Regions from separate parts of the Pseudomonas sp. 25 R 14 genome, predicted to be linked through region 2. Evidence: predicted binding sites of a transcription regulator. Region 2 holds the regulator's gene; each other region holds the start of a gene.
What was found. The regulator FliA, encoded in region 2, starts transcription of late flagellar genes. The targets are predictions, from matches to a motif close to CTAAAGTTTNNNNNNNNNNNGCCGNTAA.
Positions count from the first base shown of each region.

Region 1: a site for FliA is predicted at 3,113-3,140, ahead of BFQ03_RS25080 (methyl-accepting chemotaxis protein). Genes of this name have one in related genera too.
Region 3: a site for FliA is predicted at 2,600-2,627, ahead of BFQ03_RS28550 (methyl-accepting chemotaxis protein). Genes of this name have one in related genera too.

Region 1 is NZ_CVTS01000065.1:404,210-410,268, forward strand. Features, by position in the region: gene BFQ03_RS25070 (TatD family hydrolase) at 1-507, shown strand, start outside; gene BFQ03_RS25075 (hypothetical protein) at 427-867, opposite strand; gene BFQ03_RS25080 (methyl-accepting chemotaxis protein) at 997-3,027, opposite strand; gene ampE (regulatory signaling modulator protein AmpE) at 3,360-4,196, opposite strand; gene ampD (1,6-anhydro-N-acetylmuramyl-L-alanine amidase AmpD) at 4,193-4,756, opposite strand; gene BFQ03_RS25095 (DUF1631 domain-containing protein) at 4,819-6,059, opposite strand, start outside.
Region 2 is NZ_CVTS01000014.1:268-6,326, reverse strand. Features, by position in the region: gene flhA (flagellar biosynthesis protein FlhA) at 1-844, shown strand, start outside; gene flhF (flagellar biosynthesis GTPase FlhF) at 856-2,172, shown strand; gene fleN (flagellar synthesis regulator FleN) at 2,273-3,106, shown strand; gene fliA (RNA polymerase sigma factor FliA) at 3,103-3,843, shown strand; gene BFQ03_RS02420 (chemotaxis response regulator CheY) at 4,012-4,386, shown strand; gene BFQ03_RS02415 (protein phosphatase CheZ) at 4,405-5,193, shown strand; partial or broken gene BFQ03_RS02410 (Hpt domain-containing protein) at 5,470-6,059, shown strand, end outside.
Region 3 is NZ_CVTS01000069.1:207,791-213,849, forward strand. Features, by position in the region: gene BFQ03_RS28545 (methyl-accepting chemotaxis protein) at 1-454, opposite strand, end outside; gene BFQ03_RS28550 (methyl-accepting chemotaxis protein) at 642-2,558, opposite strand; gene BFQ03_RS28555 (16S rRNA (uracil(1498)-N(3))-methyltransferase) at 2,667-3,374, opposite strand; gene tatC (twin-arginine translocase subunit TatC) at 3,371-4,162, opposite strand; gene tatB (Sec-independent protein translocase protein TatB) at 4,159-4,560, opposite strand; gene BFQ03_RS28570 (twin-arginine translocase TatA/TatE family subunit) at 4,571-4,846, opposite strand; gene BFQ03_RS28575 (phosphoribosyl-ATP diphosphatase) at 4,875-5,207, opposite strand; gene hisI (phosphoribosyl-AMP cyclohydrolase) at 5,210-5,602, opposite strand; gene ubiB (ubiquinone biosynthesis regulatory protein kinase UbiB) at 5,667-6,059, opposite strand, start outside.

The DNA.
Region 1 (6,059 bases), on a different contig from region 2:
CTGGATTACTTTCTTGAGCACCTGGACCGCGAGCGCCAGCAAACCCTGTTTGAAGCCCAGTTGCAGTTGGCTGCAGACTTCCAACTGCCGGCGCTGCTGCATGTGCGACGCAGCCACGCAGCCGTTATCTCTACCCTAAAACGCATCCGCCTGCCCCGGGGTGGGATCATCCATGCTTTCGCCGGCAGCCGCGAAGAAGCCCGTGAATACATCAAGCTGGGGTTCAAGCTCGGCCTGGGCGGCGCGCCGACCTGGCCCCAGGCATTACGCATGCACAAGGTCATCGCCCAACTGCCGTTGGAATCGGTGGTACTGGAAACCGACTCGCCAGACATGGCGCCCGCCATGTACCCCGGTCAACGCAACAGCCCAGAGCACTTGCCGGCAATCTGCAGCGCCCTGGCTGAACGGATGGGGATCAGCCCTTCAGCGCTGGCCGAGGCGAGCACCCGCAACGCCTGCGAACTGTTCAACTGGCCGCTCGATGATGGGGTTGACCGCCTGTAGCGTGAGGGTCATGCGATGCCGGTGGCGGGCGTAGCGCAGGGTGAGGAAGTGAATCAGGATCGCCACCAGCGATACGTTCAATTGCCCGACCTTGCTGATCAAGCCGACCCACTCCACCACCAGGGCCACCAACAAGGCCACGCAGGTCAACACGAGCATGCTTGGGCGCAGCAAGGCCAGGTTGTCCAGGGACTTCAACTGGCGCAGTTGCCTGGGACAATTGAGCAGCAGGACTTTGTGGCAATACGGACAGTCAAAAGGCTCGTTGAGGGCAATGGCATTGAGCTGCCAGGGCTTGAGTACGAAGGTGATATCGCAATGGGCGCAATGCCCTTTCACGCCTGGGGTTGTCGCGGTCATGGCCCTGCCTCCCGGAAGCGCTGGATGGGGTGTGAAACAAATTCTCACCCAATCTCGTTGCGAAAAAAGCTCACCCGGGAAAACAGGACATGCACCACACAGCTAACAGATAAAACCTACATCAAAGTCTTACACGCGAAATGCACCGATCAGCTTTTTCAGTTCAATCACCTGCAAAGACAATTGCCGACTGGCCTCTTCGGTCTGATGCGCACCTTGGGCCGCGTGCTCGCCAGCCCGATTGATCTCGACGATGTTCTGGTCGATGTCATGGGCCACCGCCGTCTGTTGCTCCACCGCCGCGGCGATTTGCTGGTTCTGATCGACGATCATCCCCACGGCGCCCAGGATATTTTCCAGGGCAAGTTGGACTTTTTCCGACTGCCCGACCGTACCGCTGGCCATTTTATGGCTGCTGCCCATGGCCTTCACCGCCGCACCCACGCCCTGGTGCAATTTGGCGATCATCTGCTCGATCTCTTCAGTGGAGTGCTGGGTGCGCCGGGCCAGGGTGCGCACCTCATCGGCCACCACGGCAAACCCACGTCCCTGCTCGCCCGCCCGCGCCGCCTCGATGGCCGCGTTCAAGGCCAGCAGGTTGGTTTGTTCGGCAATGCTTTTGATCACTTCCAGCACGCTGCTGATCGATTGACTGTCGATAGCCAGTTGATTGATCACCAGCACTGATTGGTCGATCTCGGACGCCAGTTGCGCGATGCTGCCCTGCTGGGATTGCACCAGGCCACGCCCGCTGAGGGTTTCATCGTTGACGCTGTGAGCACTGCTGACAGCCGCCGCCGCACTGCGCGCGACTTCGTGGGCGGTCGCCGACATCTGGTTCATGGCCGTTGCCACCTGTTCGATCTGGCTGCGCTGGCCCGACACCGCCTGATTGCTGCGCGCCGATACCGACTCCACTTGCCCGGCCTGATGCTCGACTTCCTGGACGGTGTGCCCTACCCGTTCAATCAGGTCGTGGATTTTCGCTACGGTGCCATTGAACACCTCACCCAACTCACCCAACTCATCGCGGCTCTGGGACTTGAAGCTGACCGTCATGTCCCCGGCGGCGACCTTATCCATCATCGCGCCCAGGCGGCGCAGGGTGGTGCGGGTCGAGGCGTAGAAGCCGCCGTACAGATAGAAGATCAACAGGAACACCGCCGCCAGCGCCGCAACCAGCACCACCATATGCGTACGGTTCTGGGCCAGGCGCTGTTGCAGCTGCTGGTCGAGGAAGGACAGGGTCGCATCGTCCAGTTGATAGGTCTTGGCCATCAAGGCTGTCACTTGATCATAAAAACCCTGCCACGGCGCCTCCAGGGTCTCGGCCATCACCACCTGTTCCTCGAACAGTTCGCTGCCCTGCTTGAGGCTGGCCTGGCTGGCTTGGGCCAAGGTATCCAACGCGTCATGGGCGGCCTTGCTGGAGTTCAGGGCGTCTTGCACTTTCAAGCCGTATTCAGCCTGGAGCTTTTCCAACTGTTGCAACAGTTCGTCAAAACGCGTGCTGGACGATGAGTTGAGAAAGCCCTGGCCCAGGGAGTACGCACCCATGGCCCGGCCCTCGCCCAAGGTCTGGGTGACTTGCGGGGTGACGCTGGTCACCAGTTCGCTGAGTTGGCGCACATCACCCTGCACATCACGGCTCAACCCCGACTGGCTGGCAATGATCTGGCTGAACATCTGCGCCTTGTTGAGCAACTTGCCAATCAGCGCACTTTTGCTCAACAACGAAGATTCGCTTTGCTGGACTTTGAAGGCCGCGATCATCTCGTCGCGCTTACCCTCAAACACCGCAACTTGCTCGGGATCGGCCGTCATCGCCTGGAAGCCTTGCAGGCGTTCAAGGACGCGCAGTTCCAATGCGCTGATCTGACTTTCGATATCGCCCGCCTTGCCCGCCTGGCCGAGGGTGGCGTTGATTTGTACCTGATTGTTCAGGGTTTCCAGGTCGCGGCGCAGGATCAGGCTGCTGCCCAGAAGGTCCAGGCTCTGTAACTCAACCTGCGTGCCCTGGAACTCACGCCAGGAGTCGCGCACCAGGTAATAGTTGGTCACCAGCATCGGCAGGAAAAACAACACGCTGATCAGGCTGAACTTCATGCCGAAGCTCAGGCGATTCATCAGCGCGATGGCGGGATAGAGCAAGCTCTTCACAGATGAACTCCCTTTTCTTTTATTTTTATTGAAGGCGCAGGGCAGCGGCAGAAAGCCACTATTGGGCGCGCTGTCTGTATAGCTTAAATCGGCGGGGAGTTTTGTAACTTAAGGTTAACGCGATCGGCGGCGCTTAATAGGCCGACCGATTTCTTGATACCAACACATCTTCCCTGTGGGAAATTGCTCTAATGCCAGTCAGTTAAGCGGTCATCGCCTTCTGTAGGAGCGAGCTTGCTCGCGAAAAACGTCAACGATAAGGCGTACTTACTGAATGAACGCGGCGCCTGTAAGTTCTTCGCGAGCAAGCTCGCTCCTACAAAGGGCGTTTCTCAGGGTAAAACAGTCCAGATCGCAAACCCGGCGTACCACAACACCGCCGCGCGCAGCAGCAGTTCCCACAAGCGATCCAGGCTGTTGATGCCATCTGCACCCACTACCGGCGGCGGAATTTCCCCGGCCACCAGGCCAACCTTTTCCACCAACTGCGCCGCACTGATATCCCAGTTCAGCAGCTCATGCAGCATGACCCGGCTGACCGCGACAAAATTGCCCACCAAGGCAAAGCTCGCTGCCAGCAACCGCACCGGTAACCAGTCGAAAGCATGGCGCAATTGCCCGGCGCGCTCGGCCACCAATGGGTTCTGACTGCGCTCACTGGCCAGCGCCAGCAAGCGGTAGGCCAGGGCCACCACAGGGCCGAGGAGGAAATACCAGAAAATCACCGCGAAAAAACTCTGGTAGGCCTGCCACAGCAAATGGCTCTGGACCCGCTCCAGCAGTTGCTCGCCACTGTCGGCGCCAATGGCCAGGTCGCGTTCGGCAACATGCTCAGCCGCTTGCAGGTCCCCCCGGCGCCAGGCATCACGAAACGGCCCGAGCTGGCCCAACAGATCACCGCGCCCCAGGCTGTAGATCACCACCAGCAGGTGCACCGGCAGTGCCAGCAAACCATAGGCCACCGGTTCCAGGACCAGCAGCAACAGCCCCAGCAGCGCCACCGGCAGCAGTACCAGCAGCGCCAGGATCAGCCAGGGTTGCTTGCCCAGCCGCGTGCTCGACTCAAGCCGGGCCAGCTCGCGCAGCCAGCGGCCATCGCGCTGTACCCGCTGACGCAAGGCCGAGAACTTCTCGATCCACACCGCCAGCACCAACACCAGAAAACTCATTGTGCATGTCCTCCTTCCTGCAAGGCGCCGCGAAAACGCGCCCAATCAAAAGCCGGTCCAGGATCGGTCTTGCGTCCTGGGGCGATGTCACTATGACCGCAAATGCGCTGGAGCGTGATGCCCGGGTAGGCGGCCAGCAATTGGCGACTCAGTTCGATCAAGGATTGGTACTGGGCATCGGTAAAGGGTTGGTCGTCGGTCCCTTCAAGCTCGATCCCCAGGGAAAAATCATTGCAGGTCTCACGCCCCTCGAAACAGGAAACACCGGCATGCCAGGCGCGGTCCTGGCAGGAGACAAATTGCGTCACCGCGCCATCACGCTCAATCAGAAAGTGCGCTGAAACCCGTAAGTCAGCAATACCTGCAAAGTAGGGATGTTCCGTGACATCCAGGCGATTCTGGAAAAACTCCTGCACTTTGCCCGTGGCGAACTGGGCCGGTGGCAAGCTGATGTTGTGCACCACCAACAAGGAAATCTCGCCGCCCGGGCGCTCATTGAAGTTGGGCGATGGGCAATGGGCAACGCCCTGGCACCAACCGCTGGTGGGGTCCAACTGCATACAGGTTCCTTGCGCAAGACTTGGGAGCACTCAGTATGCCGTGATCCGCCTGGCGGTTGCGATCACTTGGCGCGATTGAGTTGCCGCAGATTGCCAATCACCGACGCCAGTGCGCGGTCGAACAACAGCGCATCATCCAGGGTGCGCACCCCGCCACGCTTGAACTCCAGGGCCAGTTCGGTGCAGGTTTTTTCCAGCACTTTGAGGCCTGTGCGATTGACAAAGATATAGCTGTTGGCCGGCTCGATAATCGCCGTCAGCTTACAGCGCAGGGCATTGTCTTCATCTTCGCGGAACTCGACCCAACTGCCGATACGCAATTGGAGGACCTTGAGCAAATCGGGATCATCCTCTGCCAGGCTGACCGTCTCCACTGCCCCCAAGTCTTCGCGCACTTCAACCAGCGTCACGCTGGCAAGCGTTGCCCCCTGGAACGCCTGGGTATGCAGGGCTTGCAACTGGATAAAAAACTCCCGGGTAACAAAAGAGTCAAACGCCGCCTCGCTCAACCCCTCGCGCAGGGCCTTGAGCAACGCGGGTAATTGCTCCAGCAAGCGACGGCCGGCCTCGGTGTCCTCACTCAGGCCGACACTCCAGATCAGCTCATCCATGGTCCGCAACCGCGCCTGCCATTGTGGCGAGTGTTGCCCATGTTTTAGGCATTCAAGCAACAAGACCTGGCTCCAGGCCTGCTGCAGGAACTGCACCACGAAATGTGGCAAGACCTTACCCAGCAAGCGCTGATTGAGCGCATCCGCAACCCGCTGTCGGGCCTGTTCGGTGCGCGCGCGCCCTTCCTCGGCATCGCGGGTACGCTGTTCGAGCAGCTCACTGCGACGGCGCTCGTCCTGGGTAAACGCGGTGAACTCGTGCAGGAGTACCGAGAAAATTGCCGGGTCATCGACAAAATCGTTCAACAACCGCTGCACCACCTGCTCGATGCGCAGGTACAGGCTGTCACGCTGATAATCATCACGCTTGCCCCAGCCCATGGCGGCGGTCCCGATTTCATTGAGCAGGCGTCGTGCGGGGTGGTTGGCGCGGCTGAAAAAGCTCTTGTCCAGCACGGCCACTTTCAACATGGGAATCTGCAGGCGCGCAATCAAGGCCTTGAGGGAGTCAGGCAGGGTGCGGTCGTCGAGGATGAACTCGAACAACATGGCGATCAGGTTGATCACATCCTCATCGGCATCTTCGACTACCCGCGACTTTCCACTCTTGACGCTGACCCGGGTGAGCAGTTCTTCCAATTGGCGGCGCAGGTCAAAATCGTCCTCGACCGCAGGCTCCGGTACATATTGTT
Region 2 (6,059 bases):
GACGCTGATGGGCGTGACCCTGGCCGAAGCCGAGATCTACCCGGACCGCGAGTTGGCGATCAACCCGGGCCAGGTGTTTGGCACCCTGAGCGGCATCACCGCCAAAGATCCGGCTTTTGGCCTGGACGCGGTGTGGATCGAAGTCAGCCAGCGTAGCCAGGCGCAGTCCCTGGGTTACACCGTGGTGGATGCCAGCACGGTGGTCGCCACGCACCTCAACCAGATTCTGTACAAGCACTCCCACGAGTTGATTGGCCACGAAGAAGTCCAGCAACTCATGCAATTGCTGGCCAAGGCCTCGCCAAAGCTGGCCGAAGAGCTGGTGCCGGGCATCCTGTCGTTGTCGCAGTTGCTCAAGGTGTTGCAGGCACTGTTGGCCGAGCAGGTGCCGGTACGCGACATTCGCAGCATTGCCGAGGCCGTCGCCAACAATGCCGCCAAGAGTCAAGATACTGCCGCTCTGGTGGCTGCGGTGCGCGTCGGTTTGTCGCGTGCCATCGTCCAAAGCATTGTCGGGCTTGACTCCGAGCTGCCTGTCATCACCTTGGAACCAAGGTTGGAACAAATATTGCTCAATAGTATCCAGAAGGCAGGACAAGGCCAGGAAGAGGGCGTCCTGCTGGAGCCAAGCATGGCTGAAAAGCTGCAGCGTTCGTTGATCGACGCCGCACAGCGCCAGGAGATGCAGGGCCAACCGGTGATCCTGCTGGTGGCCGGCCCCGTCCGGGCGATGTTGTCGCGGTTTGGACGCCTGGCAGTACCGAATTTGCACGTATTGGCTTATCAGGAAATTCCTGACAACAAGCAAGTGACTATCGTCGCGACAGTAGGGCCCAACGGCTGAGGTAGTGGGTTATGCAAGTAAAGCGTTTTTTCGCCGCCGATATGCGTCAGGCCATGAAGCTGGTTCGTGATGAACTGGGCGCCGACGCGGCTATTATCGGTAACCGTCGCATTGCCGGCGGTGTCGAGCTGACGGCTGCCCTGGATTACAAACCCCAGGCCTTGGCGCCGCGCGTGCCGAACATGGAACTCGAAGACGAGTTGCGCAAGACCGCCTCGCGCATTGTCTCGGCCCAGGCCGAACTGAGCATGCGTGGCGACAGCGATGCGACCACCAACCGCCAATTGTTTGCCGGCCTGCCGCTGACTGCGGCCGAGCCATTGGTTGAGCCGACCTTCGTCGAGCCGCCGCGTCCTGCTGCGCCGGCGCCGGCTGCGGCGGTCGACCAGCGCGTGTTCGACTCGATGCGTTTTGAACTCAATGGCCTGCGCGAACTGTTGGAAGTGCAGTTGGGCTCGCTGGCCTGGAACCAGTTGCAAGGCAGCAAGCCGCAACAGGCCAACCTCTGGCGTCGCCTGCAGCGCATCGGCCTGTCCGGCCCGTTGTCGCGCGACCTGCTGGAGCTGACCACCGGTATCGAAGAACCTCGCCAGGCCTGGCGCATGCTGCTGGCCCACTTGGCGCGGATGATCCAGACCCCGGAAATCGAACCCCTTGAAGAAGGTGGCGTGATTGCCATGGTCGGCCCTGCCGGCATGGGCAAGACCACCACCCTGGCCAAATTGGCCGCCCGTTATGTACTCAAGTACGGCGCGCACAATATTGCGCTGGTGAGCATGGACAGCTACCGCATCGGTGCCCAGGAGCAGCTCAAGACCCTGGGCCGGATCCTCAATGTGCCGGTGACCCATGTCGACCCGGGCCAGTCCCTGGCCAACGCCCTCGACCCGCTGCTGCGCAAACGCGTGGTGCTGATCGACACCGCGGGCCTGCAAGCCAGCGACCCGGCGTTGCGTATGCAGCTGGAAAGCCTGGCCGGACGCGGGATCAAGTCGAAAAATTACCTGGTACTTGCAACAACCAGCCAAAAACAGGTTCTGACTGCTGCGTACCACAGCTACAAGCGTTGCGGGTTGGCCGGTTGCATCCTGACTAAGCTGGATGAAACCGCAAGCCTGGGCGAAGTGTTGAGCCTTGCCATCAGCCATGAATTACCGGTCGCCTACCTGACCGACGGGCCGCGGATCCCGGATGATTTGCATCTGCCGCGCCGTCATCAACTGGTCAGCCGTGCAGTCAGTGTGCAAATGCAGGACGAACCCAGTGAAGAGGCGATGGCGGACATGTTCGCCGACCTCTATCACAACCCAGCCAAGCGGGTCGGCTGAAGGCAACATGAAACACAGTGCAATGTACCTACATCGATGGTCTGCTACCGCGGCCACCCTATGTAGCCTGCGGCTAAGCAAGACAAGGTAAAGAAAGAACATGGGCAGCATGCATCCCGTACAGGTGATCGCGGTGACCGGCGGCAAAGGTGGCGTCGGGAAAACTAACGTGTCAGTGAATTTGTCCCTGGCCCTGGCAGAGCTTGGCCGCCGTGTCATGCTGCTGGATGCCGACCTGGGACTGGCGAACGTTGACGTTCTGCTGGGACTGACCCCCAAACATACCCTGGCCGATGTCATTGAGGGCCGCTGTGAACTGCGCGATGTGCTGTTGCAGGGGCCAGGGGGGATTCGCATCGTCCCGGCCGCCTCCGGCACCCAGAGCATGGTGCATCTGAGCCCGGCGCAGCATGCCGGCCTGATCCAGGCCTTCAGTGATATCGGCGACAACCTCGACGTGCTGGTGATCGATACCGCCGCCGGGATCGGCGAGTCCGTGGTCAGCTTCGTGCGCGCCGCGCAGGAAGTGTTGCTGGTGGTCTGCGACGAACCCACCTCGATCACCGACGCCTACGCCCTGATCAAGCTGCTCAACCGCGACTACGGCATGAACCGCTTCCGCGTGCTGGCCAACATGGCCCAGAGCCCACAGGAAGGGCGCAACCTGTTCGCCAAGTTGACCAAGGTCACGGATCGCTTCCTCGATGTCGCCTTACAATACGTCGGCGCAGTTCCCTATGACGAGTGTGTGCGCAAGGCTGTGCAAAAGCAGCGTGCAGTCTATGAAGCGTTCCCTCGTTCGAAATGCGCGTTGGCGTTCAAGGCAATTGCTCAGAAGGTCGATACCTGGCCACTGCCCGCCAATCCTCGGGGGCATCTGGAGTTTTTCGTCGAGCGATTGGTGCATCAGACGAGTGCAGGACCGGTGCTATGACAGCCAGCGGCTACAACCTTTACAAAAAATCAGCGCGTGACAGCCAGGGCGAATTGATCGAGCGCTATGCGCCTCTGGTCAAGCGCATTGCCTACCACCTGCTGGCACGCCTGCCCGCCAGTGTCCAGGTCGAAGACCTGATCCAGGCGGGGATGATCGGCCTGCTCGAAGTGTCGACCAAGTACGACGCGAGCAAGGGTGCGAGTTTCGAGACGTATGCGGGTATCCGTATCCGTGGTGCGATGCTCGATGAAGTGCGTAAAGGTGATTGGGCGCCGCGTTCGGTTCACCGCAATACCCGGATGGTGAGTGACGCAATTCGCTCAATTGAAGCAAAAACCGGCCGCGACGCTAAAGATCACGAAGTTGCGGCCGAACTCCAATTGAGTCTCGACGATTACTACGGGATTTTGAACGATACCTTGGGCAGCCGCCTGTTCAGTTTCGACGACCTGCTACAGGACGGCGAACATGAAGGGCTGCACGAGGACGGCGCGAGCGCTCACCAGGAGCCTTCACGCGACCTGGAAGATGAACGCTTCCAGGGCGCCCTGGCAGAGGCGATTGCCAATCTGCCGGAACGTGAGCGACTGGTGTTGGCGCTGTACTACGACGAAGAGCTGAACCTCAAGGAAATCGGTGAGGTCCTGGGGGTCAGCGAATCGCGGGTCAGTCAGCTCCATAGCCAATGCGCGGCCCGCTTGCGGGGGCGTTTGGGAGAGTGGCGAGCGCGCTGACAGGCAGTGTGGGGACAGTGCGAGCGATAACCGCCAGGGCGCAAGCCGGGCGGGAGCGACCTGTGGTGTGCCCTAGCAGTCCTTTTTGTGTAATGCCTGTTGAATGATATGGCGCGCCCAGGTGCTGGACGCGTTTAAGACTGCTTGGAGGTCGAATTGGACAAGAACATGAAAATCCTCATCGTTGATGACTTCTCAACGATGCGGCGGATCATAAAAAACCTGTTGCGTGACCTTGGGTTCACTAACACGGTCGAGGCGGATGACGGCATTACGGCGATTCCGATCCTCAACAGCGGGAGCATCGACTTTCTGGTAACCGACTGGAACATGCCTGGCATGACCGGTATCGATCTGCTGCGCCATGTGCGCGCCGATGAAAAACTGCGCAATCTTCCGGTGTTGATGGTGACCGCCGAAGCCAAGCGTGAACAGATCATCGAAGCCGCCCAGGCCGGGGTCAACGGCTACGTGGTCAAGCCATTCACTGCATTGGCCTTGAAAGAGAAGATTGAAAAAATCTTCGAACGCATCGGTCATTGATGCTGCCACGGGGGAGCTATGGAGCATAAAGAATCATCGCAGGCCGACTTTGAATCGACCCTGAAAAAACATGCTCACCAACTCGTCGAAAGCCTGGAAAAAGGCCAGTTCGGCGACGCAGTGCAGTTGATCCATGAGCTCAACCAGACCCGCGACCGCGGCCTGTACCAGGAAGTGGGCAAGCTCACCCGTGAGTTGCACAGTGCGATCGTCAATTTCCAGATCGACCCGCACATGCCCCAGGCCGAGGAAATCTCGCAGATCACTGATGCCACCGAACGCCTGTCCTATGTGGTCAGGCTGACTGAGGCGGCAGCCAATCGCACCATGGACCTGGTGGAAAACGCCACGCCTTTGGTGAACGGCATGGCCAATGAGGCCAAGGCGTTGAGCGCTGACTGGGGGCGTTTCATGCGCCGCGAAGTGGGCGCAGAAGAATTTCGTGAGCTGGCGCGTCGGGTCGAGGGCTTCCTGTCACGCAGCGAGCAGGACAACCGCACGGTTTCCAGCAACCTCAATGACATTCTGCTGGCCCAGGATTACCAGGACCTCACCGGTCAGGTGATCAAGCGCGTGACCCTGTTGGTCACTGAAGTGGAAAGCAACTTGCTCAAACTGGTGCTGATGGCTGGCCAGGTCGACCGTTTTGCCGGCATTGAACATGACCGCGAAGCGATCCTCTCGGAAAAAGATCCACAAAAACACCTCGCCAAGGGTGAAGGTCCGCAGATTCATGCCGATAAACGTGAAGACGTTATGTCAGGTCAAGATGACGTAGACGATTTGCTGTCCAGTTTAGGCTTTTAGGTCCTGATAACGGCAAATGACGGTCGCGCCGCGCCCCGCAAGGCGCAAGACTAGGCATGAGGAGAGAAGTTTGGTTTTTCCAAATGAACGACGAATAACGACGGATTGCGCCTTGCGGGGCGCGGCCCTCCGGGTTGGAGCTGTGAGCGCGCCATGCTGCGTTGCGGAACTTGACAAGGAAACAACCCTTGCCTGCGTTCCGCGCCTTGCCTGGCCCGCTCACAGCTCCAACGCGATCCGCCATTTGCCGTTATCAGGACCTAAAGGAGCACGTATATGAGCTTCGGCGCCGATGAAGAAATCCTTCAGGATTTCCTTGTAGAGGCCGGCGAAATTCTAGAGCAGTTGTCCGAGCAACTGGTCGAGCTGGAAAGCCGACCGGATGATGCGAACCTGCTCAATGCAATTTTTCGCGGTTTTCACACTGTAAAAGGGGGCGCCGGCTTCCTCCAGCTCCATGAGCTGGTGGAGTGCTGCCACATCGCCGAAAACGTGTTCGACATCCTGCGCAAGGGTGAGCGGCACGTTGATTCGGAACTGATGGACGTGATCCTTGAAGCCCTGGACGCGGTCAACGGCATGTTCAATGAAGTGCGCGAACGCGCACCGATTACCGCCGCCACCCCGGAACTGCTGGCCGCCCTGGCGCGCCTGGCAGAGCCTGCTGCCCTGAATGCCGCCCCGGTGGTTGAAGCCGCGCCTGAACCGGTGGCCGAGCCTGACGTTACCGACAGCGAATTCGAACAACTGCTGGACTCCCTCAATGCCGTCAAGGCGCAGGCAGAAGCACCGGCAGCGGCTGCGCCAGCCATGGTGCCGACCAGCGAAGACATTACCGATGCCGAGTTCGAGTCGTTGCTCGATCA
Region 3 (6,059 bases), on a different contig from region 2:
CCAGGACGTCACTGGTGCGCACAGAGCTTTGTTTGAGTTGCTCGCGGGCAGTTTCCCGTTGTTTGACCAGCGATGGCACATCCTTGAGTGTGGTTTTGAACTGGCCGGAAAAGCTGGCCATGCTTTGCAAGTACTGCAGAGGTTTCGCCACTTTGAGGCGGTTCGAAAGCTCGGCCAGATACCCGTCGATCTTCCCCATGGACAGGCTCAGTTTGTTGAGGCTGACCTCATCGTCAAGGGTGCGATAAACGATTCGGTCGGCCCGTAGTTCTTCGCCGGTGACCGCCAGTTGTGCGAGAACGGTCAAGGTCTGTGAACGGTAGAGCGAGGCGGCGAGGGCCTGCCAACCGGTCAGGGCAATCACAAGGCTCAGGGCCAGCACCAAGGCAAAACCCAGGACCAGTTTGAGGGTGACACTGGCGTTACCCAGCAGTTGAGTCATTCGACGAAGCATGGCCAACCTCCGGCAAGTGCGCAAAGGAGTTCAACGTGCCGGGGCGCCGACGGGCGTGGACACATTAAATCCATTTGAACGCTAGTTCCCTTGGGCGCCAGGCGTACTGATCAAGGACTGAAAAACATGTAGGAAATTTCAAAAGCTGCAAGCGGCGACCCGGACGGATCGCCGCGAAGGGCAGGCCTCAGACCCGGAAGCGGCCAACCAGCGTCTGCAGATGGGTACCCAGGCGTGCCAGTTCGGTACTGGAGGCGGCGGTCTCTTCACTGGCCGCAGCGGTCTGCTCGGACACATCACGTACGTTCAACACACTGCGGTTGATCTCCTCGGCCACGGCGCTCTGCTGCTCGGCGGCGGTCGCGATCTGCTGGTTCATCGCCTGGATCGCCGAGACCGTGCGAGTGATGTTTTCCAGGGCATGGCCAGCACGGCGGGTCAGTTCGACACTGCTGTCGGTAAGGTCCCGGCTGTTGTCCATGATGGTAGCGACCTGCTGGGTCCCGCTTTGCAGGCCGACGATCAACTCTTCGATTTCCTCGGTGGACTTCTGCGTGCGTTGCGCCAAGCTGCGTACTTCATCGGCCACCACCGCGAACCCACGTCCGGCCTCCCCGGCACGCGCCGCTTCAATGGCGGCGTTGAGGGCCAGCAGGTTGGTTTGCTGGGCCACGGACTTGATCACGTCCAGCACACTGCCGATCTTGTCGCTTTCGCGCTTGAGATGGCCCATGGCCTCGGTGGAGTTGCCGACTTCACCGGCCAGGCGTTCGATCTGGGCGATGGCTTCGCCGACCACCCTGTCACCTTCGCGGGCCTGTTGGTCGGCGGCGACGGCAGCCTCGGAGGCTTCCTCGGCATTGCGCGCCACTTCCTGCACGGTGGCGGCCATTTCGTTCATTGCGGTGGCCACCTGGTCGGTCTCGACCTTCTGGCTGTTGACCCCGGCGCTGGTCTGTTCGGTCACCGCCGACAACTCTTCGGCGGCGCTGGCGATTTGGGTCACACCGTCGCTGATCCCGCCGATCAGGTCGCGCAGGCCCATGGTCATGCTTTGCATGGCGCGCTGCAGTTGGCCCAGTTCGTCCTGGCGTTGCGACACCAGGTCGTGGGTCAGATCACCAGCGGCGACGCGCTCGGCGACCTTGAGGGTCTGGCTCAATGGGATCACGATCTGCCGGGTAATCGCCCAGGCGGCGAACAAGCCGAAAGCCAGGGCCAGGGCGGTCGCCAGGATCAGCAGTTGCTTGGCTTGTGCGGCATCGTTGTCACGGACCACGGTTTGCGAAACAGTGAGTTTCTTGCTGTGATCGAACAGCAGGTCGCCTTGTTCGGCCATGGCCTTGAGGGCCGCAGCGCTGGCCACCTGAGAGTCGCGGAACTGGCTGACAGCGGCAAGGTAGGCCTTGAGGGAGTCGCTGGCCTCTTGCAGGTTGGCGCTGTATTGCTCCGGCAGTTGACTGCGCAGGCTGTCGGCGTTCTTCAGGGCATTGGCGATGGCATCCAGGGCCGGCTGTTCGGCTTCGGCCTTGGCGCTGTAGGTGTAGCCGCGCACCTGGAAGCGTGCCTGTTGGATCAACTTGCTCAAGTCGATCACGCTGTTGAATTGGCTGACGCTGTCACCTTGCAGCAGGTTTTTTTCGATTTCAGAGACCCGTGCAACGGCGTTGTCAGCTGTGGCGCCGAGTTTGCTGCGGGCATCTTCGCGGTGGGCGCCGGCCTGGACCATGGCGCTGAAGGACTGTTTGTACTTGGCGACGGCGGCCAGTTGCTCGTCGATCATGGCGACATCGGCCGGCTGCTCGATCTGGCTGCGTGCGGTTTTCAGGCCGCTGTCGAGCTTGTCCATTAGCTCGTTGACCAGTCCCGGGCCTTGTTCGCCACGACGCATTTCATAGTCCAGGCGGGCCTGGCGCAGGTCTTTGGTCAGTTCATTTAGGCTGGAAATAAAGCCCAGTTTGTCGCCACGGCTGATCACGCCGCTCAGGCCCGTCCAGCCGGTGAACGTGATCAGGAGCGTGAGGACCAATACCAGGCCAAAGCCCATGCTCAGCTTGCGATTGACGCTTACATTTCCCAGTTTTTCAGCTAGCCAACGGTACATGCGGTGAACTCCCCTGAACAAGGCTTGGACTTATTCAAAGGCTATCGGCACGTCAACGCGATTCTGTAGGAGCGAGCAAGCTCGCTCCTACAGGAGATCTCAGTTTGGTCAGAAGAGGCGGGCCAGCAGGGCGGTGACGGCGGTTTCTACTCGCAGGATCCGCGCGCCCAGTTGCACCGGCTGCAAGCCGGCCTTGGCCAGCAAGTCCACTTCGTAGGGAATCCAGCCACCCTCGGGGCCGATGGCCAGGGTCACCGGTTCATCGAGGCCGCGTGGGCAGGGCGGGTAATCGCCGGGATGCCCAACCAGGCCAAGGGTGCCCTGGGCCAGGGCGGGCAGGCGGTCTTCGACGAAGGGTTTGAAGCGCTTTTCGATGATGATTTCGGGCAGCACGGTATCGCGCGCCTGTTCCAGGCCGAGGATCAGTTGTTCGCGAACCGCTTCAGGTTCCAGGAACGGAGTCTGCCAGAAGCTTTTTTCAACTCTGTAGCTGTTGACCAGCACTACCCGCGGTACGCCCATGGAGGCTACGGTCTGCAATACCCGGCGCAGCATTTTCGGGCGCGGCAGGGCCAGCAGCAGGGTCAGCGGCAGTTTTACCGGTGGCGGCTGGTCGAGGCTGATTTGCAACTCGGCTTCGCCGGCGTCCAGGCGTAGCAACTGGGCATTGCCCATCAGCCCGCCAATGCGCCCGACACGCAGGCTGTCGCCGACCACCGCGCGATGGACTTCCTGCATGTGCACCAGGCGCCGGTCACGCAGGATCACCCGGTCGGCCGCGATAAAGTCGGCCTCCTCCAGTAGCAGCAGGTTCACGGTTGCGTCGCTGGTGGCTGATCGTCGTCGGCGGGTTGATCATCCGGGTGCTCGCCACGCTTGCTCACCAGGCTGCCAAACAGGATGCCCACTTCAAACAGCATCCACATCGGCACGGCCAGCAGGGTTTGCGAGAAGATATCCGGCGGAGTCAGGATCATGCCGACCACAAAGCAGCCGATGATCACGTACGGGCGGATCTTGCGCAGGTATTTGACGTCGACCACGCCGATCCATACCAGCAGCACCACTGCCACCGGAATCTCGAAGGCCACGCCAAAGGCGAAGAACAGCGTCATCACGAAGTCGAGGTAGCTGGTGATGTCGGTCATCATCTCCACGCCGGCCGGGGTGGCGGCGGCGAAGAACTTGAAGATCAGTGGGAAGACCAGGAAGTAGGCGAACGCCATGCCGGTGTAGAACAGCATGATGCTCGACACCAGCAGCGGCACGGCGATGCGTTTTTCATGCTTGTACAGGCCTGGCGCGATAAAGCCCCAGATCTGGTGCAGGATCACCGGGATCGCCAAAAACAGCGAAACCATCATCGTCAGCTTGAGCGGCGTGAGGAACGGCGAGGACACGTCGGTGGCGATCATCGTCGCGCCTACCGGCAGGTACTCGCGCAGCGGCGTGGAGACGAAGGTGTAGATCTGCTGGGTGAAGGCAAACAACCCGGCGAAGATGACGAAGATCGCCGCGACACACCGCAGCAGGCGGGTGCGCAACTCGGTGAGGTGCGAGACCAGCGGCATATGCTGGTCGTTTTCCGGTTTATCAGCGCTCATGGGGCTCGCGGCGGCAATGTAGGATCGTGGGGCGCGGGCGACGCGGTGGGCGCCGGTGCCGGTTCTGTCGAGGGTGCGGCGGGCGCTGCGGGGTCAACCACTGGCGCAATGCTCTGTTCGGCCACCGGCTCAACGGGTCTCGGTGCCTGTTGCTGGGGCGAGAGGATTTTTCGCGCTTCCTGCTCCAGGGACAGAATGTGTTCGTTGTGCAACTGCCGGCGGATTTCGTCGGCGCCGATTTCCCGTTCAACTTCCTGCTTGATGGCGTTGAAACTGCGTTTCAGGCGCCCGACCCACAGGCCGGCCGTGCGTGCCGCGCCAGGCAGGCGTTCGGGGCCCAGCACCAGCAAGGCGACGAGGCCGACGAGCAGCAGTTCAGAGAAGCTGATACCAAACATTAGTCAGTGCTCACGAGTCTTTGCGGGACGGCTCTTCGACTTTCTCGGCCTGCACGTCGAAGGTGCGACGTTCAGTGATCGGCTGTGCGGCCTGCGGGTGTACAGGCTGCGCCGGTGGCACCGGGTTGGCGGTGTCGGCCGGTTTTTCGTCGTCGTTCATGGCCTTGCGAAAGCCCTTGATGGATTCGCCGACGTCAGTGCCCAGGTTTTTCAGTTTCTTGGTGCCGAACACCAGTACGACCACGACGAGAATAACAACCCAGTGTTTCCAGTCAAAAATGCCCATGCTGCACTTCCTCAAGTCAAAAAGTTATTCAGGCGGACGGGCGCGAGGCCTTTTCGGCGTGCCCGGACAAGCCGAAGCGACGGTCCAGTTCATCCAGTACGGCCTGTGGGTGCTGCCCCAGTTGGGCGAGCATGACCAGGCTATGGAACCACAAGTCGGCGGTCTCATAGATTACATCGCTGTAATCGCCGCTGATTTGCGCATCCTTGGCGGCGATGATGGTCTCGACGGATTCTTCGCCGAGTTTTTCCAGAATCTTGTTCAGGCCCTTGTGGTACAGGCTGGCGACATAAGAGCTGTCGGCGTCCGCACCTTTGCGGTCCTCCAGCACCTGGGCCACACGGTTCAGGGTATCGCTCATGTTCAATGTCCTGCCGAGTAAATAGCGTGCGGGTCTTTGAGCACCGGCTCGACGGTTTTCCATGCGCCGTTCTCGAACACGCGGTAGAAGCAGCTGTGACGGCCGGTATGGCAGGCGATGTCGCCGATCTGCTCGACCATCAGCACGATCACATCAGCGTCGCAGTCCAGGCGCATTTCATGCAGTTTTTGCACATGCCCGGACTCTTCGCCCTTGCGCCACAGTTTGCCACGGGAACGTGACCAGTAGATGGCACGCTGCTCAGCGGCAGTCAGGCTCAAGGCCTCGCGGTTCATCCAGGCCATCATCAGGATGCGCCCGGTCTTGTGGTCCTGGGCAATGGCCGGCACCAGGCCGTCGCTGTCCCATTTGATCTCGTCCAGCCAGTCTTTCATCTTCGACTCCGACAACCGTGCGCTAGCCGCTCCGGCGATGTGCAACAGTGTATAACCGCGCGGGCTATCGACGCACGACCAGATAAAGGCCTACGGCGACCATGATGCCCGCTGGCCAGTAACTCAGGTCGGTCAATGGCCCACCGGCCGCGAGTACCGCGCCACCGCCCAGGTGCGCCGCGCCGAGCAGGCGCAGGAACCAGTCGTCCTTGCGCCGGTGCCACGGCGGCGCCGGGTCCTTGGCGTGGGGCTGGGACATGCGCTCCAGCAGATCGCGGGTCATGTTGGCCAGGTGCGGCAGTTGCTCGACCTGGCTTTGCAGGTTGCCCAGCAGGGTTTTCGGGCTGACGCGTTCGCGCATCCAGCGTTCGAGGAACGGCTGCGCGGTGTTCCACAGGTCCAGGTCCGGGTACAGCTGGCGGCCCAGGCCTTCGATATTGAGCAGGGTCTTCTGCAA